Regions from separate parts of the Streptomyces sp. NPDC002884 genome, predicted to be linked through region 3. Evidence: riboswitches for the same ligand, from Rfam matches in the RefSeq annotation. Region 3 holds a riboswitch; each other region holds the start of a gene.
The links. Region 3 has a riboswitch for cobalamin ahead of ABT070_RS01765 (SCO2321 family membrane protein). Riboswitches for the same ligand answer to the same signal wherever they lie in the genome.

Region 1 (7,143 bases), on a different contig from region 3:
AGGTTGTCCGGGCCGCCCTCGACGAGATAGCGCAGCGCCTCCGCCACCACACCGGCCGGCACCGACGACTCGGCCATCAACTCCGCGTCGGGCACGGCCTCGCCGCCCAGCAGCACGGTCGGCACACCGGACGCCCTGAGCGCGGCGAGCCCGTCCTCCCAGGCACGCTTCCCGCCGAGCAGCCGGACGACCGCGATGTCGGCGCCGTCGAGGAGCGCGGGGAGTTCCCCGGCGACGTCCACCCGGGTCGGGTTGCCGATCCGGTACGAGGCACCGGAGGCGGCCCGGGCCGCCAGCAGATCGGTGTCGGCGGTCGACAACAACAACACTGTGCTCATGCGGGCGCTCCCGGTGGAATGAAAGGCAGTCCTTGCGGCGCGCCCGACTCGATGAGCCGCCAGAGCGCGTCGGTGTCCGCGTGCTGTTCGATCAGGTCGCCGAGCCGGTCGAGCTGCTCCTCGCGCAGCCCGGCGAACGAGGTGTCGGCGGCGGGCACGAAACGACGGCCCGCGGCGGCCGCCACCTCGCGCAGGAAGGCCCGCCGGAATCCGTCGGACTCCAGTGAGCCGTGCCAGTGCGTGCCCCAGGTCTGGCCGACCCGGCAGCCGTCGAGGCCGTTCCCCTCGTCATCGGAGAAGAACGGCTCCCCGCCGGTGACGTCGGCGACCCCGTGATGGATCTCGTACCCCTCGACCCGCTCGCCGAGGGCTCTTCCGGCCGGCCGGGTGAGGGTCTTCTCGCGGGCGAACCGCACCCGGACGGGAAGGACTCCGAGCCCCTCCACCCGCCCGAGCCGGCTCTCCACCTCGTCCTCGATGTGTTCGCCGAGGATCTGGAAACCGCCGCAGACACCGAGGACGGGCCGCTGCTCGGCGACCCGGCGGAGGACGGCCTGCGCGAGCCCCCGCTCCCGCAGCCACTCCAGGGCGCGCACGGTCCCCCGGGTCCCCGGAATCACCACCAGGTCGGCGTCGGCCAGCTCCTCGGGCCGGTCCACGAACCGCACGACGACGCCGGGTTCGGCGGCCAGCGCGTCCACGTCCGTGAAGTTGGACATGAGGGGGACGGCGCACACGGCGACCCGCAGCACGTCCTCGCCGACGGGCGGGGCGGTGTTCGACTCCCGCACGGTTCCCCGCAGCGAGACCCTCAGCCCGTCCTCCTCGTCGATCCCGAGCCCGTGCCGGAACGGCAGCACGCCGTACGTCCGCCGCCCGGTGAGCCCGTGCAGCATGTCCAGGCCCGGCTCCAGCAGGGAGACGTCCCCCCGGAACTTGTTGACCAGGAACCCGGCGACCAGCTCCTGGTCCTTCGGCGAGAGCAGGGCGACGGTGCCGAAGAAGGAGGCGAAGACACCGCCGCGGTCGATGTCGCCGACGACGAGCACGGGCAGCCGCGCGCCCCGCGCGATCCCCATGTTCACGATGTCGGTCCGCCGCAGATTGATCTCGGCCGGACTGCCCGCCCCCTCACAGATCACCGCGTCATACGTGCCCCGCAACTCGGCGAGGCAGTCGAGAACGGTTCCGAGGAGTTTCTGCTGCCGTCCCCCGTGATAGCCACGGGCACTCATCTCGCCCACCGGCTTGCCGAGCAGCACGACCTGGCTGCTCTGTTCACCGCCCGGCTTGAGCAGCACGGGGTTCATCAGCGCGGTCGGCTCCACCCGGCAGGCCTGGGCCTGCATGGCCTGGGCCCGCCCGATCTCGGCGCCCTCCGTCGTCACGAACGAGTTGAGGGACATGTTCTGTGCCTTGAAGGGCGCGACCTTCACCCCCTGCCGCACCAGCCACCGGCAGATCCCGGCCGTGACGACGCTCTTGCCGGCGTCGGAGGTGGTGCCGGCGACGAGGAGTCCCCCGCTCATGAAGTACGCCCCTTCGGCCGGTTGCTCCGGTTGCTCTGGTTCCTCGCGACGAAGCTCGTGGCGACGGCGCGCGCGGCGACGGTCACGCCGAGCGCGAGCAGACCGACGCGGCGGGAGAGCCACGCGGCACGTTCGATGTCCCGGGCGACGACGGGCCGCCCGGCCGCGCCGTTCAGCACGGGCCGGTGCTCGACCCGCCCGGCGTACGACAGGGTGCCGCCCAGCCGCACCCCGAGGGCGCCCGCGAACGAGGCCTCCACCGGACCGGCGTTGGGGCTCGGATGCTTGCGGGCGTCGGCCCGCCAGGCCCGCAGGGCGCCCCGGGGATCGTCCCCCGCGACGGCGGCGAGCGCGGCGGTCAGCCGGGCTCCCGGCCAGCCGGCGACGTCGTCGAGGCGCGCGGCGGCCCAGCCGTACCGCAGATACCTCGGCGACCGGTGACCGACCATGGCGTCCAGGGTGTTGACGGCCCGGAACCCGACCAGGCCCGGCACCCCGCCCACGGCACCCCACACCAGTGCCCCCACGACGGCGTCGGAGGTGTTCTCGGCGACGGACTCCACGACGGCCCGGGCGATCCCGTCGGCGTCCAGCGCGTGCGGATCCCGCCCGCACAGATGCGGCAGCCGCTCCCGGGCGGCCTCGATGTCCCCCGCTTCGAGCGCCCGCCCGATGACCCGGGCCTCCCGGACCAGGGAACTGCCCCCGATCACGGCCCAGGTGGCGGCGGAGACCAGAGCGACGGAAGCGGCGGGGGAACGGCGTACGGCCTGTTCGGCGACGGCTCCCAGGGCCACGACCCCGCCCGCGCACACGACGGCGTGGAGGGCGCCCTGTCCCCGGTGGTCCCGCCACAGCAGTCGCTCGACGGCACCGGCGGCCCGCCCGAACGCGGCGACCGGATGCCCTCGGCGCGGATCGCCGAGCAGCAGGTCGCCCAGAAGGCCGGTGGCGGCGCCGTACGCGTAGAGGCGATCGGCACGCATCGGCTCAGCCGGCCGTGGGGTCGGGGAGCGACCTGGTGGTGTACCTCAACGGCCGAGCGAGCATGGCGATATGTCCTCACTCAGGGTGTCCACGCCCTGGTTCGACGAGACCGGCGGCGAGAGTTCCTGGCTCCCGGGGGTTTCTACCCCGGTGACAGTGGCGGGACCGCGCCGGATTCACACCGGCTTCCTCTTCTGCCGCCGTACATGGCTCGGGCAGTCCACCACGGCCCGCAAGACCCGTCAACTTGCTGTTGACCTGCGAGGCTGGAGTGTGCAGAACCCCACACAGGACCGGTCGGCGTGGCCACGAACGCCGAGGGGTGCGGGACGGTGATCCGTCCCGCACCCCTCGGGTGTTCGGATGGTGCGTCAGGCGACGATCAGTGAGATCCCGTACGCCACCGCCGCCGCGCAGGCCGCGAAGCAGGCGTACGCGCCGGTCACCGCGAGGGTGGCCGAGTCGCCCTGCGCCGTGGCGCGTTCCTGCCGCGACAGGCCCATGATCCCGAGGGTGAACAGGGCGACGAGGCCTACGGTGATCACGAGGCTGACACCGAAGACGGAGCCCAGGGCTGCCCAGTCGATCTTCATGCTGCTTCTCTTCCTTCGTACCGGGTGCGCGGGCTCAGACGGCCGCGGCCGGGGGAGCGGCGGGGGTCGCGGGCTCTGTGGCCGGGGCGGGGATCGTGGCCGTCAGGTCCGTCGTGCGGCCGGCCGTGAGGTCCTCGGCCAGGGTGCCCGTGGGCGGCGGGGTGACGGCGGCGATCGCCGTCGTGACGACGCCCGCGGGCTCCTCGGGCTCGTTGACGTTCGAGGCGTCGACGACCTCGCGCCGGGAGACCTTCCAGATGGCCGCGCTGGAGGCGATCAGGAAGACCGCCACGAGGGCCGTGCCCCAGTCGCCCAGACCGGTGACGGCCTCGGCGAGCGCGCCCACCAGGGCCGCGGCCGGGAGCGTCAGGCCCCATGCGACGAACATCCGGGTCGCCGTCGACCAGCGGACCACCCCGCCCTTGCGGCCCAGTCCGGCGCCCATCACGGCACCGGAGACCGAGTGGGTGGTGGAGAGGGAGAAGCCGAGGTGCGAGGAGGCCAGGATGACCGTGGCCGCGCTGGTCTGGGCGGCGAAGCCCTGCTGCGGCTGGAGGTCGGTCAGGCCCTTGCCCATGGTGCGGATGATCCGCCAGCCGCCGAGGTAGGTGCCGAGCGCGATGGCCAGGCCGGCGGAGAGGATGACCCAGGTGGGCGGGTCGGAGTCGGGGGCCACGGCACCGCCGGCCACCAGGGCCAGGGTGATGATGCCCATCGTCTTCTGCGCGTCGTTGGTGCCGTGGGCGAGGGAGACCAGGCCGGCCGAGGCGATCTGGCCCGCGCGGTAGCCCTTGGCCGCGGCCTTGCCGTCGGCCTTCTTGCCGAGGGTGTAGGAGAGGCGGGTCGCGAGCATCGCGGCGACGCCCGCGACGATCGGGGCCGCGATCGCCGGGATCAGCACCTTGGTGACCAGGGCGTCACCGTGCACCGCGCCCATGCCGGCCGAGGCGATGGTGGCGCCGATCAGACCGCCCATCAGGGCGTGCGAGGAACTGGACGGCAGGCCTACCAGCCAGGTCAGCAGGTTCCAGAGGATCGCGCCGACCAGGGCGGCGAAGATGACCTCGGGACGGATGCCGGTCTCGTCGACGAGACCCTTGGAGATCGTGTTGGCGACCTCCACCGAGAGGAAAGCTCCCACAAGGTTGAGCGCGGCGGACATGGCCACCGCAACCTTGGGCTTGAGTGCACCGGTCGAGATGGTGGTGGCCATCGCGTTGGCGGTGTCGTGGAAACCGTTCGTGAAATCGAACGCGAGTGCGGTGACGACCACAATCGCGAGGATCAGCGAGAAGTTTTCCATTTACCCAGGCAATCGTTCGAAGTCATTGGCGCGTTGACCGTAAGCAATCTGGGTGAACGGAAGGTGAACTGAGCAGGGCTTCCGGGTGTCTGTGCAAGGGGGTCGGAGCGGCGGCCCGGCGCCGCGCGGGGGCAGGCCCCAAGCGCCGTACGGTCACCCGTCCTTGGCGAGCCCGCGCAGCTGCGTCTCGGAGCCGTTGAAGAGATTCTGGTCACCCGGCAGGCTGCCGCTGTCGGCGTACTGCCAGAAGGTCCACGTCGGCCATCCGGCGGGCAGCGTTCCGGCGTCCGACGCCCGGTGACGGGCTATCCACAGGGGGTGATCCGCGGCGAAGGCGCCGCTGCCGCCCGTGCAGAGATTCCACCAGTGGGTCGTCGTGTAGATCACCGGGCGACGGCCGGTGAGCCGGTGCACCTCGTCGCTGAAGGCCCTGATCCAGGCGACCATCGCGGCCTCGGTCAGGCCGTAGCACCGGCGCCCCCGGTCGTAGGGGTTGTACTCGACGTCGAGGGCGGGCGGCAGGGTCCGGCCGTCGGCGCTCCAGCCGCCGCCGTTGTGTACGAAATGGGCGGCCTGCTCCGTGCCCGAGCCCTTGTCCGGCAGGGCGAAGTGGTAGGCGCCGCGCAACAGCCCGGCGGCGCCGGCCCCGGCGTACTGCGCCTCGAAGTAGGGATTGCGGTAGGCGGTGGACTCGGTCGCCTTGACGTAGACGAATCTCGCCCCCGCGGCCTTCGCCCCGGCCCAGTCGACGGCCTTCTGGTGGGACGAGACGTCGTGCCCCTTCGGCGGCTCGGCCGCGTGGACGGGCGTCTGCGCGAGCACGGTGCCCGCCGCGGCGAGCGCCGCGGCGCAGGCCGCCCGGACGCGGCCGCGGCGACGCGGTGACGGAGTGTGGGCGCGGGCCATGATTCCCCCCGGAACGACGGCGTGCGGACGAGCCGTCCAGAGGCTAGGGGAAGCTCCGCGGGCATCGGTGGACGACGGTCGATATCCAGTCGATATCCGGCCGATCACCTCAAGGAGGTGATGTATACCGATATGCGATCTTTCGGAGGGGCGGATTCCGGCCTACCGTGTCCGCGCCCGGCGGCGGCCTCCGACGGCTCCTGGCAGGATCGCGGCATGGCTGAGCAGCGACGCGAGCAGGGGGACGCCCGGGACCACCGGGACGGCGTGCAGGACGGGGCGGAGGGGCGGGGGAGACACGCCGTCCTCGAGGAGGCGCGGGCTTGGGAGGCGCTCGTCACGGCGGCCCGCCGCACCGTGACCGACGGGCTGGTCGTCGGCACTTCCGGCAACGTCTCCGTACGCGTCGGCGACACCGTGCTGGTCACGCCGTCGGGCGTGCCCTACGAGCGGCTCACCCCCGACGACGTCACGGGCGTCGACCTCGCCGGCCGGCAGGTGCTCGGCACCCTGCGCCCGACGAGCGAGCTGCCCATGCACCTCGCCGTCTACCGCACCACGGACGCCGGGGCGGTCGTCCACACCCACGCCGTGCACGCGACCGCCGTCTCGACCCTCGTCACCGAGCTGCCCCGCGTCCACTACATGGCGGGCGCGCTCGGCGGACCCGTCCGGGTCGCCGCCTATGCGACCTACGGCACCGAGGAGTTGGCCGAGAACATGCTCCGCGCCCTCGTCGACCGCAGCGGCTGTCTCCTCCAGAACCACGGCACCCTCACCCACGGCGCCACCCTCGACCAGGCCTACGACCGCACGGCCCAGCTGGAGTGGATGTGCCGCCTGTGGCTGACGGCCTCCTCCGTTCCCGGCCTGAAACCGGCGCTCCTGACGGAGGGGCAGGTCGCGGAGGCGGGCGAGCGACTGCGCGGGTACGGGCAGCGGGAGTGACCGGCCGTCCCCCGACCGGCTCCACCACTGGCCGGGAGTGAGGCGGGCCAGGACACTGGACGGGTGCGCACTGTCACAGCGACGGCCGCCGCCGTCACCGCAGCCCTGGCCGCCGGCGCCGCCACCGTCGCCGCCGGCCGGCTGGCCAGCGACGCCGCTCTCAAGGCGCCGCCCGGCCGGCCCCTGCCCACCGAACCCCGGCTCACCGTGCACGGCACGGCCGCCGGCCGGATCACCCTCACCCGTGATCTCGCCGCGCTGCGCCCCGGCACCTACGGCCTCGCGGGCAACGGCTCCCACGCGGTCGTGGGTCCCGTCCTGCCGACCGCCCCGCACTCCGCCGACACCGTCGTACGCCGGCTGGAGCGGGTCACCCACGGCAGTCTGAGCTCCGGCGACGCGGTCTGGCTCACCCCCAACCTCCATGTGGGCAACCCGAGCAGTGCCCTCGGCCTCGACCACGCCGACATCGACGTCCCCGGCGAGCTGGGCAACCTGCCCGCCTGGTTCGTGCCCGGCCCGCGCCGCACCTGGGTGAT
Region 2 (7,143 bases), on a different contig from region 3:
GTCCGGAAGGGGTCGCCGGGTCCGTGACGTGCGAGGGGTGGCCCGACTCCGCCTCGGCGAGCGCGCCGACCGCCGAACAGATCTGGCCGGGCGTGCAGTACCCGCACTGGAAGGCGTCGCGGTCCAGGAAGGCCCGCTGGAGCGGATGCGGCTCCTCACCGTCGCCGGACAGGCCCTCGACGGTCGTGATGTCGCTGCCGTCCAGGGCGACGGCGAGCAGCAGACAGCTGTTGACGCGCCGCCCGTCGACGAGGACCGTGCACGCGCCGCACTGACCGTGGTCGCAGCCCTTCTTCGCTCCGGTGAGGTCCAGATCCTCCCGCAGCACGTCCAGCAGGACGCGCCGGTGGTCGACGGTGAGGGTGTGCGGCTTGCCGTTGACGCGCAGCGTCGTGTCGGATCGGTGGGGCGATGACCGGGGGCCGTGCTCGCTGCCCATGTCCTGGTCCCTTCCGGGGCGGTCCGTGGTGCCGTGGGGACCGCGTATCCAGAGTGAGGCGTGTGACACGTCCCGGTACGAGGCAATTCGTCCACGGCCGCCGGCCGGCCGCCTACCGGTCGGTCGCCTCGGACCCGTCTGCGCCCGTGGCGCCGGTGCCGTGGTCCTGTTGCGGCGACTCGACCCGGTCCGCCGGAGCGGCCGACGTCACCGGGCGCAGGCCCTTGGTCGTCTCCTTGAACCGCTCCAGGGTCCGGCCCAGCTGCAGGAACGGCGAGCCGCTCTTCCTGGCCGGAGCCGACCGCGGCTCCCCGGCCTCGGCGGCCGCCTCACGGTACGCGGCCAGCGCCTCGTGGGCGTGCTCGGCGGCCTCCCGGTACAGGTCCCGGGACTCCGTCATCGCCTCCAGGGCCTCCTTGTACATCACCACGAGCTTGCGCTCCCGCGCCAGCTCCTCCTCCGGGGTCAGCAGCTGCCACTCCTCCCGCAGCGCGGTGAGCGCTGCGTCGGCGCCCTCCGGCAGCGGCCTGGGCAGCGCCGCGAAGCGCCTTACCGCGTCCAGCAGCTCGGTGGGATGCGTACCGTCCAGGAAAACGCTGCGCACCGAGTGGTCGGCGGGGTCGTAGTCGGCCGGAGCGGGCACGCCGGGCAGCACCAGCGCCCCGCCGCGCGGCACCTCCACCCCGGACTCCTTGAGGGCCCAGTTCACGGTGCGCAGCTGGTGCGGGGCCGCGCGGTGCTCGATGACCCGGTGGTGCAGGCCGGGCGGCAGCAGCGGGACCAGCGACCGCCGGCCGCGCTCGTCGGGCGTCATGGCCTCGTGCACGACGAGATGGACGGTCCAGGTGTCCCGCAGGGCGCCCCGGAGCGTGCGCCGCAGCTCCTTCTCGTCCGCCGGAAGCGGGTTGGTGGTGAGGAACCGCTCACCGGTGACGGTCTCGTTGCCCCACGGGGCGTCCGCCTCCCAGGACCAGAACATCCCGGCGGGCGACGGCCACCGCTGGTCCCACGGCCGCTCCGCCTCCGCCGTCAGCGTCCACTCCTGGCCCGGACCCGACCACTCGGCGAGCCTCAGCCGGGCACGGACAGTCACCTCTTCCGCGACCGGCCACCGGGCCTCGAAGGCCGTCTCCCCCTCGGGGGTGTCGGCGTCGGGCAGCTCCGTGAAGTCCTGGACGGTCCCGGCGTCCTTGAGTGCCTGAAGGTGCTTGCGCAGGACGTCCGGAGCGGTGGGGCCGGTGTGACGGCCACGGGTCTGCCACACCGTGGAGGGCGTCGTGGGCGGAACGGTCGCGGCGATGAGCATGAGTCCATTCGTGAGGGCGGGTGACGACGTGGCGACGACGTGCGAAGGCCAGTATCACTCGCCACGGGCGGTGCGCGATCAAGCGGGTCGGCGGCGCGGACGCCGGGAGGCGCCCCCGCCGGGATGCACCTTCCCCGGCGCGACACAGGTCACGCGTCCGGATCCGGTCCGTCGGCCGCCGGCCGGTGCGGGGGTGCGCGCCACTCGTACGGGGTGTGCGCCGTTCACCACGGCCGGTGACCCCGCACTCATGGGCCCGCCGGCCTCCGGGAACCGAGAATCGGAGCCGGTGGACAGGGCTCGCCCACCATCCGCGTCGGGGCGGGCCCTGTCCGCGCATGTTCCCCCCACGGGGGGCCGGGGCTTCCTCAGGGAGCACGGCATGGAGAAGATCGTCGTATGAGCGACATCGAGGATCCCGTCCTGCTGCACACCGCCGGCCGAGCCGCCCACATCACGCTCAACCGGCCGAGGGCCATCAACGCCCTCAACCACACGATGGTGCGCCGGATCGACGACGCGCTGAGCGCGTGGGAGCGCGACCCGGCCGTCGAGACCGTCGTCATCTCCGGGGCGGGGGAGCGCGGGCTGTGCGCGGGCGGCGACATCCGCGCCGTCCACGACGACGCCCGCGACGCCGACGGCGCCGCCTCGGCCGCCTTCTGGCGCGACGAGTACCGCCTCAACGCCCGCATCGCCCGCTACCCCAAGCCCTACGTCGCCGTGATGGACGGCATCGTGATGGGCGGCGGGGTCGGCGTCTCCGCGCACGGCGGTGTCCGGGTGGTCACCGAGCGGTCGAGGATCGCGATGCCCGAGACCGGCATCGGTTTCGTGCCGGACGTCGGCGGCACTCACCTGCTCGCCCGCGCCCCGGGCGCACTGGGCACCCATCTCGCCCTGACGGGCGCCCGGATCGGCGCCGGGGACGCGGTGCTGTGCGGGCTCGCCGACCACTACGTACCGTCCGTGTCGCTCCGTCGGTTCGTCGACGACCTCTCCGGTCTGCCCGTCCAGGCAGCCCTGGACCGTCATGTACGGCCCTTGCCGGCCGGGGAGCTGGCGGGCCACCGGGCGTGGATCGACAGCTGCTGCGCGGCCGACACCGTCGAGGAGATCGTCCGACGGCTGTTCGCCCACGGCGACCCGGCGGCGAAGGAGACCGCGGAGACCCTGCTGGCCAAGTCGCCCACCGCGCTCAAGGTCACCCTGGCCGCCGTGCGCCGCGCCGGGCGGCTCGGCGTGCTGGAGCGGGTGCTGGAGCAGGAGTACCGCGTCTCCTGCGCGGCCCTGACCACGCCCGACCTGGTCGAGGGCATCAGGGCCCAGGTCATCGACAAGGACCGCGACCCGCGTTGGTCGCCGGCCACTCTCGCCGAGGTCACGGCGGCCGATGTGGAGCGTTTCTTCACCCCGCTCGGCGAGCGTGAACTCCGGCTTCCCGGGCCCGATATGGCCACGGAGGCGGCCCGGTGACCGCAACCGGGGCGGTGATCCGGGCCACTTGGCCGTGGAGAGGGCAATCACGCCAGGTGGGGCGGTATTGGCCAGCGGCCCGACACGCGGTACCGTCGCTCTGATATTTGACGACGGCGAGACGGAAGCCGGTGAGAATCCGGCACGGTCGCGCCACTGTGGACGGTGTACCCCGAAGGGGCGCACCGCGAGTCAGACCCGTGGCCGTCGTCATGTGCACCACCGAGATGGGACGCGAACTCCCAGAGGAGGTCTTGCCATGGCGCAGCATGTCGCCCAGCCGACTACCAGCACGCCCGTCGTACCCGCCAAGTTGCCGCTGAAGGACATCGCCCCCTGGGCCGTCTTCTTCGGCGTCCTGATGCTGGTCCTGCTCTACTTCGTCGGCGCGGAGCAAGGCGCGACCGCCGTCGTCTCCGGCGAGGACGTTCACGAGTGGGTGCACGACGCCCGCCACCTGCTCGGCTTCCCCTGCCACTGACCCGAGGGGAACCCCAGCACACCCATGAACTCCGCAACGGTAAGAAACCTGCTCGTGCGGGGCATGCTCGCCGGCCTCGGCGCCGGCGTGCTCGCCCTGATCGTCGCCTACTTCCTCGGTGAGCCGAACGTCGACAGCGCGATCGGCTTCGAGGAGTCCCATGCCGCGGGCCACGAGCACCACGAGGTGGAACTCGTCTCCCGCAGCCTCCAGTCCACCGCCGGCCTCGCCACCGGCGTGCTGATCTACGGGGTGGCCTTCGGCGGCATCGCCGCCCTCGCCTTCTGCTTCGCCCTCGGCCGCGTCGGCCGGTTCACCCCGCGGGCCACGGCCCTTCTGCTGTCGGGGACCGCCCTGCTCGCCGTGTACGTCGTGCCGTTCCTGAAGTACCCGGCCAATCCGCCCGCGGTCGGCGACGGCGACACCATCGGCAAGCGGACCACCCTGTACTTCCTGATGATGGTGCTCGGCGTGCTGCTCGCGGTCGCCGCGGTGATCCTGGGCAAGCGGCTCGCACCGAGGCTGGGCACCTGGAACGCCACCGTCGCAGCCGTCCTCGGCTTCGTGCTCGTCATCGGGCTGGCCTACGAGTTCCTGCCGACCGTCAACGAGGTGCCGAGCGACTTCCCCGCGACCCTGCTGTGGCGGTTCCGCCTGTCCGCCCTCGCCATGCAGCTCACGCTCTGGGCGGGCTTCGGCCTCGTCTTCGGCGAACTGGCCGAACGGCTGCTGCACCCCAAGCCCGCCACGGTGACCGCGGGCACGCCGGTGGCCGCCCCGCAGTGACCTGACCGGCATCACGACCCGACGAGAGGGCCCACGGAACCGTTCCGGGGGCCCTCCCGCGTTCGCGAGCCCGCCGGACCGGCGGCCGGTGAAACTGCCGGGACGAACATCCGACCGGCCGCCGGTACACGGCAACTGCCTCCGGCCCCGCCGTCACTCCCGCCGGTACACGGCAGCCGCCCCCGGCCTCGCCGTCACTCCCCGCCGGTTCGCGCCGCTCGCCGCCGACCCCGTCGCGTCGGGGGTCCCGGTCCTCCTGACATCCGAGGACCCGGTCGCCCGTACGATCGAGTCCGCCGGCATGGCCCGCGTTCCGCTCGTGGGCACCGGCCGGATCCCCGGGGAGGGACTGTGATCGCCGTAGTCGGCGCCGGACTCATGGGCGCGGCCACCGCCTGGCAACTGGCCCGCAGGGGCCACGAGGTCACGCTCGTCGAGGCGTACGACGTCGGCCACCGGCACGGCAGCTCGCACGGGAGCTCACGGATCTTCCGGAGGGCGTACGCCGACCCCTTCTACGTACGGCTGACCGGACAGGCGTACGAGCAGTGGCGGGAGCTGGAGGACGACAGCTCGACCCCCTTGCTGCGCACGACCGGTGGGCTCGACATGGGCGAGGACCACGACCCGAAGGTGATCGCCGGTCTCCTCGCCGCGGCCGGAGTGCCGCACGAACTCCTCGGCGCGGAAGCCGCCGCGGAGCGCTGGCCGTACATCCGCATCACCGGTCCGGTGCTCCACCACCCCGACGCGGGCGTGGTCCACGCCGACGAGACCGTCGGGGCCTGCGTACGGCGGGCGATCGAGCACGGGGCGCGGGCGATCATCGGCACCCGCGTCACCGGCATCGACGTCCGGGGGAGCGGGAAGGCGCGGCTGCACACCGACGACGGCCGCGAGATCGTCGCCGACACGGTGGTGGTCGCGGCCGGCGCGTGGCTGCCCGAGCTCGGACTGCCCGTCGCCCTGCCACCGCTGCGGGTGACCCAGCAGCAGGTCTTCCACTTCCGGCAGCGGGACCCGTCCGTCATGTGGCCGACCCTGATCTGGGACGGGGAGCTGCACCTCTACGGCCTGCCGTCCGGGAGCGACGGGGGCCCGTTCCCGGCGGTCAAGGTCGCCGAGCACGACCGCGGTACCCCGGCCACCGCCCGCACCCGCAGCAAGGTCGTGGATCCCTCGTCGCGGACCCGGGTGAGCGGCTTCGTCCGCGACCGCCTCCCGGGTCTCGAGCCCGACCCGGTCGCCGAGGCGACCTGCCTCTACACGACCACCCCGGACGAGGACTTCGTGCTGGACCGCCACGGCCCGCTCGTCGTCGTCTCCCCGTGCTCCGGACACGGCGCGAAGTTCGCGCCGCTCATCGGCGCGATGGCGGCCGACCTCGCCACCGGCCGCGCCGAGCCGCATCCCCGCTTCCGCCTGGGACGCACGGCGTAGGTCCGGGGAGCGAGCGGCGCGGCCGGAGAGGGTCGCGCCGCCACCGCTGACGTCGGCGAGGCCGGCGGCCCTGTGCCGGGTTCCGCCGGGCGGTCCGGGCGGGTGATCCGCAGCGGATCACGCCGGCCGTACGAGTCCGGTGTCGTAGGCGAAGATCACGGCCTGCACGCGGTCGCGGGCGTCGATCTTGGTGAGGATCCGGCCGATGTGGGATTTGAACCGAAGGTGATCACCAGGGCGACCGCGGCCACCGCGAGACCGATGAGCTCGGCCGCCTTGCTCGCCGCCTTGTCCTCGACGGCGTCACCGCCCATGCTGACCGTCGGTCCGGCCTTCTCGCCCTCCTCGGCGACCTTGTGCAGGGCGTCGTGCGCGGCACCGCCGACGTCGGACTTGGCGACCTCGTAGGTCACCTGCGTGTAGGCGATGCCGCCGTCCTTGCTGACCAGGCCGGCGGAGAACGGGTCGGAGACGCCGGCCACCTGCGGCGCGGTCCTCAACTCGGCGAGCAGGGACTCGATCTCGGACCTGTCGGCCCCGGAGTTCAGCTTCCGGCCGGCGGGGGCCTCGAAGACGACCCGGGCGGTGGCGCCGGCGGCGGAGGCCTGCGGGAACTCCTTGTCCAGCAGGTCGATGGCTTTCTGGGACTGGGTGCCGGGCAGCGTGAAGCTGTCCGAGGTGGAGCCGGTGGAACTCATGGCGCCGATACCGACGGCGGCCGGCACGGCGATCCACAGCATCAGGACGATGCGTCGTCGCCGGAAGGCGAGCCGTCCCAGTCGATAGAGGAAGGTGGCCACGGATTACTCCCACCGGAAGAAGAGATCGTTACCTGCGAGGGGGCCCGATCGGCCCTCGATCTCAAGCTAGGGGCGGGTTTTCGCCGTTCCCGCCTCCTGCGGGACCGAATCCGCGCGCGGCGACCGGTACCGCAGTACTAGTGCCTGACCGGCACCTACGGCGGTACCGGCACCTACCGCGGCGGTGGTGCCTTCCGCGGTACGGATTGCCTTCCTCGGCACGGATGTTCCGCAGGACCGCTGCCGCTCCGGTCAGCCGGGGACGGTGACCAGCACCCGGCCGCGACCGCCCGCGTCCACCCGGTCGTGCGCCTCGGCGATGTCCGCCAGCGGGAAGCGGTCTCCGATGTCGACGGTGAGGGCACCGACCGCGGCCGCCGCCGTGAGATCGCGGGCGGCCTGCCGCTTCGCCGCG
Region 3 (7,143 bases):
GGGCCAGGTTCGCGGGCACCGTCCCGTCCGGATCGAAGGCGACCCCCGAGGCCAGCGCGCCCATGAAGGGCCACCCGGCCATGTTCATCGCCGTCCCGTACGCGAAGGAGGCCGCGAAGCCGTAGGCCGCGAGGAGGGCCGGTTCGGCGCGGCCGCGCAGCCGGTCGGCGCCCGGCAGCAGGCCCGCGCCCATCGTGAACCAGCCCATGGCCAGCATCTGGAACGGCATCCACGGGCCCACCCCGCCCGTCAGCAGCGCGGACGCGAACATCGTGACCGAGCCGAGGACGAAGCCGAAGCCCGGACCGAGCACCCGGCCGCTCAGCACCATCAGGAAGAACATCGGCTCGATGCCCGCCGTCCCCGCGCCGATCGGACGCAGGGCCGCGCCCGTCGCCGCCAGCACGCCCAGCATCGCCACCGCCTTCGCGCCGAGCCCCGACTCGGAGATCGTCGCCGCCACGACCGCGACCAGCAGCACCAGCAGGCCCGCGAACAGCCAGGGAGCGTCCTGGGCGTGCGCGTTCAGCGCGGAGGTGGGCGGGGCGAGGAAAGGCCAGCCGAACGCGATCACGCCCACCGCGCTGACCAGCGCCAACGCGGCGAGCGAACGGGGACCCAGAGGTACGGGGCGCCACCTGGGCCTCGTCATCGCAGCGCCTCCCGCAAGGCCTCGCGCACCTGCGCGACCGTGAGCCACTCCTGCGGGGCGAGGATCTTCGTCACCTGTGGGGCGAAGGAGGGGGAGGAGACCACCACCTCCGCCGTCGGGCCGTCGGCGATCACCTCGCCCTCCGCGAGCAGCACCACCCGGTGGGCCAGTTCCGCGGCCAGCTCCACATCGTGGGTGGCCAGGACGATCGCGTGCCCGGCGGCGGCCAGCCCGCGCAGGACGGCGACCAGGCGCGCCTTCGCCGCGTAGTCCAGGCCGCGGGTCGGCTCGTCCAGGAGGAGCAGAGGCGGGCGGGCGGTGAGGACGACCGCCAGCGCGAGGGTGAGGCGCTGGCCCTCGGAGAGGTCGCGGGGGTGGATGTCGTCCGTGATGCCGGGGAGGAGGTCCGAGACCAGGGCCCGGCAGGTGCCGGGGGCGGCCCCCGCGTCCCGGTCGGCGGCCGCGCACTCGGCGGCGACCGTGTCGGCGTACAGCAGGTCGCGCGGCTCCTGCGGGACCAGACCGGCGCGCCGGACCAGGTCCCGGGGCGGGGTGCGGTGCGGCACGAGACCGCCCACGTGGACCGTCCCCGCCGACGGCTCGACGAGGCCTACGAACGTGTTGAGCAGCGTCGACTTGCCGGCGCCGTTGCGGCCCATGAGGGCGACGGTCTCGCCGGGCACGACGGTGAGATCCACCCCGCGCAGCGCCTGGACACGGGCCCGGCGCACGGAGAGGGAGCGGGCCTCGACGGGGGCCGCGGGAGTCGTGGGGGCGGACGGGCGGCGGTTCCTGCGGAGGCCGGCGAAGCGCGGTCGGGGCGGCTCGGGAGCCGGAGGAAGGGGGCGGCCCGAGCGGTCCGGTTCCCGTCCGGCGGGGTGTCGCCGGGCGTCCTGCCCGGGCGTGAGCGCCGGGGGCGCCGTCGCTCCGGGCGGGAGGCCGGGCGAGGCCGGGGCATCCGCGGCCGTGGCGAGAGGCGGCTGCCGGGGCCCGGCGGGCCGGCCGGGCGGGGGCGCGGCGGGTGCCGGGCCGGGTAGGGGTGCGGCGGGCCCCGGGCCGGGCAGGGATGCGGCGGGCCCCGCGCCGGGCAGGGGTGTGGCGGGTGGCGGAGGCTCGGCGTCGGCTGTCCGTCGACCGGACTGTCCCGCAAGCCGTTCCCGCAGGTCACCGGCGCGGCGGCGGGCGTCCCGCACGGTCAGGGGGAGAGGGGACCAGTCCGCCAGTCGGCCCAGGCCCACCACCGGCGGGAACACCGGGGACACGGCCATGACGTCCGCAGGGGTACCGAGGAGCGGGGCCGCGCCCGGGGCGGGCAGCAGGGCGACCTGGTCGGCGTACTGGAGGACGCGTTCCAGGCGGTGCTCCGCCAGCAGCACCGTCGTACCGAGGTCGTGGACGAGGCGGAGGAGGACGGCGAGGACCTCCTCGGCGGCCGCCGGGTCGAGCGCGGAGGTCGGCTCGTCCAGGACGAGGACGCGCGGGTGCGGGGTGAGGACCGAGCCGATCGCGACCCGCTGCTGCTGGCCGCCGGAGAGGGTGGCGATGGGCCGGTCGCGCAGGGCGGCCAGGCCGAGCAGGTCGAGGGTCTCCTCGACACGGCGGCGCATCACCTCCGGCGCGAGGCCCAACGACTCCATGCCGTAGGCGAGTTCCTCCTCGACGGTGTCCGTCACGAAGTGCGAGAGCGGGTCCTGCCCCACCGTCCCCACGACGTCGGCGAGTTCGCGCGGCTTGTGGGTGCGGGTGTCGCGGCCGGCGACCGTTACCCGGCCGCGCAGGGTGCCGCCGGTGAAGTGCGGGACGAGGCCGGACACCGTGCCGAGGAGCGTCGACTTGCCCACGCCCGACGGCCCCGCCAGAAGCACGAGTTCGCCCTCGGGGACGGTCAGGTCGACGTCCTGGATGGTGGGTTCGGTGGCGCCGTCGTACGTCACGGAGACGTTCTCGAAGCGGATCACGACGGCTCCTCGGTCACTGCTCGGACTGCTCGGACTGTTGGATCTGCCGGATCTGCCGGATCTGCCGGATCTGCTGGATGTGCTGGGTCTGGCGGTGGGCTTTCGGGGGCGAGGAAGGCGGGGAGCAGGCCGAGGAGTACGGCCGCCGCCGGCCACAGGGGGAGGGCGGGAGCGGTCAGCGGGACCACCCCGGGGTGCAGCGCGGCCGGGTCGGCGGACGCGGCGACGGTGAGGAGGGCCGCCACCGCGGCACCGGAGGCGGCGGTCAGACACGCCCGCGGGGTCCAGCGGTCCGGCCGGTAGCGGGTGCGCGGTGAGCGCCGGCCGCCCAGCCGCAGCCCGGCGAGGGCCGCGACGACTCCGGTGAACAGCACCGGGAGGCCGTAGCTCCCGCCCGCCGCGGTGAGCAGGCCGTACGTTCCCGCGCAGACGCCGAGCAGACCGCCGAGGGTGAGGGCGGCGGTCGTCCGGCGCACGGGGGCGGGCACGTCGGCGGTACGGCCGTAACCGCGGGCGTCCATCGCGGCGGCGAGGGCGACGGAACGCTCCAGAGCGCCCTCCAGGACCGGCAGGCCCACCTGGAGCAGCCCGCGCAGACCCGTGTCGGGGCGGCCCCGGAGGCGGCGGGCGGCGCGCAGGCGGTGGACGTCCGCGATGAGGTTCGGGGCGAAGGTGAGGGCCACGACCACCGCCACGCCCGTCTCGTACAGGGCGCCGGGCAGCGTCTTGAGGAGGCGGGAGGGGCTCGCCAGGGCGTTGGCGGCACCCACGCAGACGAGGAGCGCCGCCAGCTTCAGACCGTCGTAGAACGCGAAGAGCAGGCCCTCGGCCGTGACCGCGCCACCCAGCCGGATGCCCTGCGCCCAGTCGGGGAGCGGGACTTCGGGGAGCGTGACGAGCACCCGCGTGCCCGGGATCGGGGAGCCCAGGGCGATGACGAAGACGAGCCGGATGACGAGGACGGCGAGGGCGAGCTTCAGGAACGCGGAGTAGGAGCGGGACCAGGGGGTGTCGGGACGGCACGTGGTGACGACGTAGGCGGAGACGGCGAGGAGGAGACCGAGCAGGAGCGGATTGGTGGTGCGGGTGGCGGCGGTGCCCAGACCGAGGGCCCACAGCCACCAGGCGGCGGGGTGGAGCGGGGCGCGCCGGGGGCTGCCGTCAGCCATTCCGGCGGGATCCTCGCCGCCGGGCCTGCCAGACCGCCGCCGCGCCCAGTACCGCCACCGCCGCCGCACCTGCGTACAGGCCCACGGACGGCCCGCCGCCCGCTTCCTCGGCTGCCTTCCCCTCCGTCTCCTTCGTCGTGTCCGGCCGCGCGGTGGACGTCGGCTCGTCCGTTCCCGGCGCCTGTCCGGACACCTGCTCGCCGCAGCCCGTCCGCGGATACCCGGTGATCGCGCACAGCAGGGCGTTCGTGTCGTAGCGCAGGGGTTCGGCGACCGAGGCGAGCGCCTCGGCCGTCGTCGCGTCGGGCGAGACCCGGGCGCAGGCCGTGCGCGGCGACGGCGGGGTCTCGCCGCTCGGGGCGTCGGCCGCCGTGCCGAAGTCGATGACCAGGGCCACCCGCTTCGTGTCGTCCCGCGCGGGCGTCTTCGCGCAGATCGCCGCGAAGGAGGCCGCGCCGCGCGGCTGCGACGCGTCCTGGGAGTCCGCGCTCACCGCGAACCGGAAGCCCTGGACGTCGCCGTCGGCGGGGCGGGCGGTGGACGGGCCCTGGGTGGCGTACGTCCAGCCGTCGCCGGAGCGGTCCCAGAACGACCAGTAGCGGTAGCCGGCGGCCTGGGCCGACGGGACCGTGCCGGTCAGGGACAGCAGCAGCGCGGCGAGGACGAGGGTGGCCCACCGGCGCGTCACGGCTGCCGCTTCCTGCCGCGGACGCTGATCAGGAAGCCGATGCCGATGCCGGCGACGAGGAAGACGCCGACGATCCACCAGACGCCGTAACCGGAATCCGAGTCGTCCTTCTTGTCGGCGTCGGCGTCGGCGTCGGTGTCGGCCCCGGTGGCCTTCGTCGCGGCCTGCGGGGCCGGGCCCGTCGCGTTGAGCTGGGCGACCAGGTCGGCGCCGCCGAAGCGGTGGGGGTCGGCGCCCGTGGCGTGGGCCGCGAAGACGAGCTGGGCGTAGGCGGCGGGGCCGCTCTGCTTCGCCCAGGCCGCGGAGTTCTGCTCGAGCCAGGCGAGGGGCTTCTTCGCCTGCTCGACCGCACCCTGCGCGGCGAGGGCGACGACGGCGTCGGCGGTGTTGCCGTAGTCGGGCTGGTCCTCGGCGCCGGGGAGGGCGGACTTCAGATAGCCGTCGGCGACGACCGCTCCGGCGAGGTACTCCGCACCGTTGCGGGCGAGTCCGTTCGGGCTGGCCGCGTCCGCGGAGTCGCAGGCGGGGGCAGCCGACGTCTTGCCTGCCGTCGTCACGAACCCCTTGCCGAGGGCGCCGAGCACACCCGCCGCCGTCGCGTCGGCGTTGGCCGCGAGGCCGCCCTTCTTGTCCGGCTGGTACGCGAACGCGCCGCCCTCGGCGTCGTTGTCGCACGGGATGGAGAGCTTGGCGAGAGCGTCGTACGACGACTTGCCGGCCTTCTTCACCTCCGAGGGCTGCTGCCCGGCCGCCGCCATCGCCCCCGCCACGACGGAGGTCGAGTTCGCGTCGCTCGCGCCGCCGGGGGTGTAGCCCCAGCCGCCGTCGGCGTTCTGGACCGACTTCAGCCAGGTGACGGCCTTCTCGGTCTCGGCGCGGTGGCCGCCCAGCGCGGCCAGCGCCTGGACGGCAGCCGCCGTGCTGTTGGTGTCGACCATCAGCTTGGCGTCGCACGCCTTGGCGGTGTCCGCGCGGTACGCGGCGAAGGCGCCGTTGGCGCACTGCTGTCCGGTCAGCCAGGCCACGGCCCGGTCGGCGGGGGTGACGCCCGTGGTCCGCTGCGCGAGCAGGGCCAGCGACTGGCGCCAGACGCCGTCGTACGTCGGGTCGGCGGTCCCGTACAGCCCGTCGGGTATCGCCACCGACGGGGTGGGGGACGGGGTGGCGGCGACGGCGGGGACGGCGGCACCCAGCACGACGGTGGCGGCGGCCAGAGCGGCGGCGCTGCGGCGGATGTTCATGATCGGCGGGTGCCTCTCCCGGTCGGTGAGGTCACGCAGCCGGGCAGCACGGGACATCCCGGCGGCTCGGCTCCGTATACCTCGACGGTGCCGTGCGACGGCGGGGCTGCCGACGCACGTGAGCCGGTCACGTCCGTACCGGGCGATCCGGCTGTCACGGTTGCGGGTCAGCGCCGGAATTGCACCGGCTTTCCCCTGTACGGGCGTGATGACGACGCGGCCACTCTACCGGCAGGTAGCCGGGCGCCTGAGGGGCGGCTGTGAAAGCGCCCGGGGCGGGGCTCGAGCTCCCGATATGTTCTGACCATGACGCATACGGGGAGGGCGCCGGGTGGGGTGCCGGGTGGGCCGTGGCGTGGGCTGCCGGGCCGGCTGCTCGGCTCGGGCCGCACGGCCGACGTGTACGAGATCGACGAGGCGTGGGTGCTGCGCCGCGACCGGGAGGGCCGGGAGGACTCGGCCGCCCTCGCGGCGGTGATGACACACGTGCGCCGGCACGGCTACCCCGTGCCCGCCGTACGGCCCTCCGGCTCACGCGCCGACCTGGTGATGGAACGGCTGGACGGGCCGACGATGCTCCACGCGTTCGCGGCGGGGACGCTGGGCCCCGAGGAGGCGGGGGCCGTCCTCGCCCGGCTGCTGCGTGAGCTGCACGCCCTGCCGGGCCGGGTCTCGGCCGACGCCCGCGTACTGCACCTGGACCTCCACCCGGACAACGTGATCCTCACGCCCGACGGCCCCCGGGTCATCGACTGGGCCAACGCGGAGGAAGGCCGCCCGGGGCTCGACTGGGGCATGTCCGCGGTGATCCTCGCCCAGGTGGCCGTCTCCGCCCAGCCGATCGCCGACCCGGCCCGGGCGATGCTGACCGCCCTGCTCGCCGACCCCCGCGACCTCACCGAGGAAGGCCTGGCGGAGGCCCTGCGCAGACGTGCGGCCAACCCGACGATGAGCCGCGAGGAGACGCGACTCCTCGTACCGGCCGCCGAGTTGATCAGGGCGTCGGCGGGCCGCTGACTAGGCAGCCCGCCATACCGTCATGTCCGCGGTCACGAAGGCGATGTCCGGCAGCGCGGTCGACTTCACCTGGATCACGAGCAGCGCGATGTCCCCGGAGGGGTGCTTGACGCAGATCTCGCTGCCGGCCGCCGCCGCGGCGAGGGGAAGCCGGTGGCTCTTGACGCCGGTGAGGACGATGCGGCACGCGTCGAGGCCGCCGCCGGGGTCGCCGAACACCATGTTGAGCACGCTGGTGTCGCTCTCCAGCGCGCAGCCGGTCGTCTCGCAGGTGAAGCGGATGTCCCCCTTGCTGTCCTCGCGCCGGACCGGCTCCCTGATGTCCAGTGAGGTCTTCGCGTCCAGCCACTGAAGGGGATAGGCGGTGGCCTGCGGCGTCTTGGGCACGGTCGGGGAGGAGCCCGACCCCTGCGATGTC

Region 1: linked by a shared signal. The riboswitch ahead of ABT070_RS27560 (cobalamin biosynthesis protein) and the one ahead of ABT070_RS01765 (SCO2321 family membrane protein) in region 3 are both predicted to bind cobalamin.
Region 2: linked by a shared signal. The riboswitch ahead of ABT070_RS07985 (CbtB domain-containing protein) and the one ahead of ABT070_RS01765 (SCO2321 family membrane protein) in region 3 are both predicted to bind cobalamin.

The regions. Positions count from the first base shown of each region.
Region 1 covers NZ_JBEOVB010000015.1:149,102-156,244, forward strand. Annotated here, with positions in the region: gene cobN (cobaltochelatase subunit CobN) at 1-338, opposite strand, end outside; gene ABT070_RS27555 (cobyric acid synthase) at 335-1,867, opposite strand; gene ABT070_RS27560 (cobalamin biosynthesis protein) at 1,864-2,853, opposite strand; cobalamin riboswitch at 2,952-3,104, opposite strand; gene ABT070_RS27565 (hypothetical protein) at 3,226-3,447, opposite strand; gene ABT070_RS27570 (inorganic phosphate transporter) at 3,482-4,750, opposite strand; gene ABT070_RS27575 (lysozyme) at 4,904-5,656, opposite strand; gene ABT070_RS27580 (class II aldolase/adducin family protein) at 5,873-6,604, shown strand; gene ABT070_RS27585 (alpha/beta hydrolase) at 6,668-7,143, shown strand, end outside.
Region 2 covers NZ_JBEOVB010000003.1:132,404-139,546, reverse strand. Annotated here, with positions in the region: gene ABT070_RS08000 ((2Fe-2S)-binding protein) at 1-439, opposite strand, end outside; gene ABT070_RS07995 (hypothetical protein) at 552-1,745, opposite strand; gene ABT070_RS07990 (enoyl-CoA hydratase/isomerase family protein) at 2,145-3,221, shown strand; cobalamin riboswitch at 3,292-3,445, shown strand; gene ABT070_RS07985 (CbtB domain-containing protein) at 3,481-3,702, shown strand; gene ABT070_RS07980 (CbtA family protein) at 3,727-4,488, shown strand; gene solA (N-methyl-L-tryptophan oxidase) at 4,840-5,928, shown strand; partial or broken gene ABT070_RS46250 (DNA-binding response regulator) at 6,046-6,144, opposite strand; partial or broken gene ABT070_RS07970 (MMPL family transporter) at 6,204-6,626, opposite strand; gene ABT070_RS07965 (NADPH:quinone reductase) at 6,981-7,143, opposite strand, start outside.
Region 3 covers NZ_JBEOVB010000001.1:394,252-401,394, reverse strand. Annotated here, with positions in the region: gene ABT070_RS01785 (ECF transporter S component) at 1-652, opposite strand, end outside; gene ABT070_RS01780 (ABC transporter ATP-binding protein) at 649-2,610, opposite strand; gene ABT070_RS01775 (energy-coupling factor transporter transmembrane component T) at 2,607-3,779, opposite strand; gene ABT070_RS01770 (SCO2322 family protein) at 3,772-4,467, opposite strand; gene ABT070_RS01765 (SCO2321 family membrane protein) at 4,464-5,708, opposite strand; adenosylcobalamin-variant (AdoCbl-variant) riboswitch at 5,841-5,912, opposite strand; gene ABT070_RS01760 (phosphotransferase) at 6,015-6,725, shown strand; gene ABT070_RS01755 (serine/threonine-protein kinase) at 6,726-7,143, opposite strand, start outside.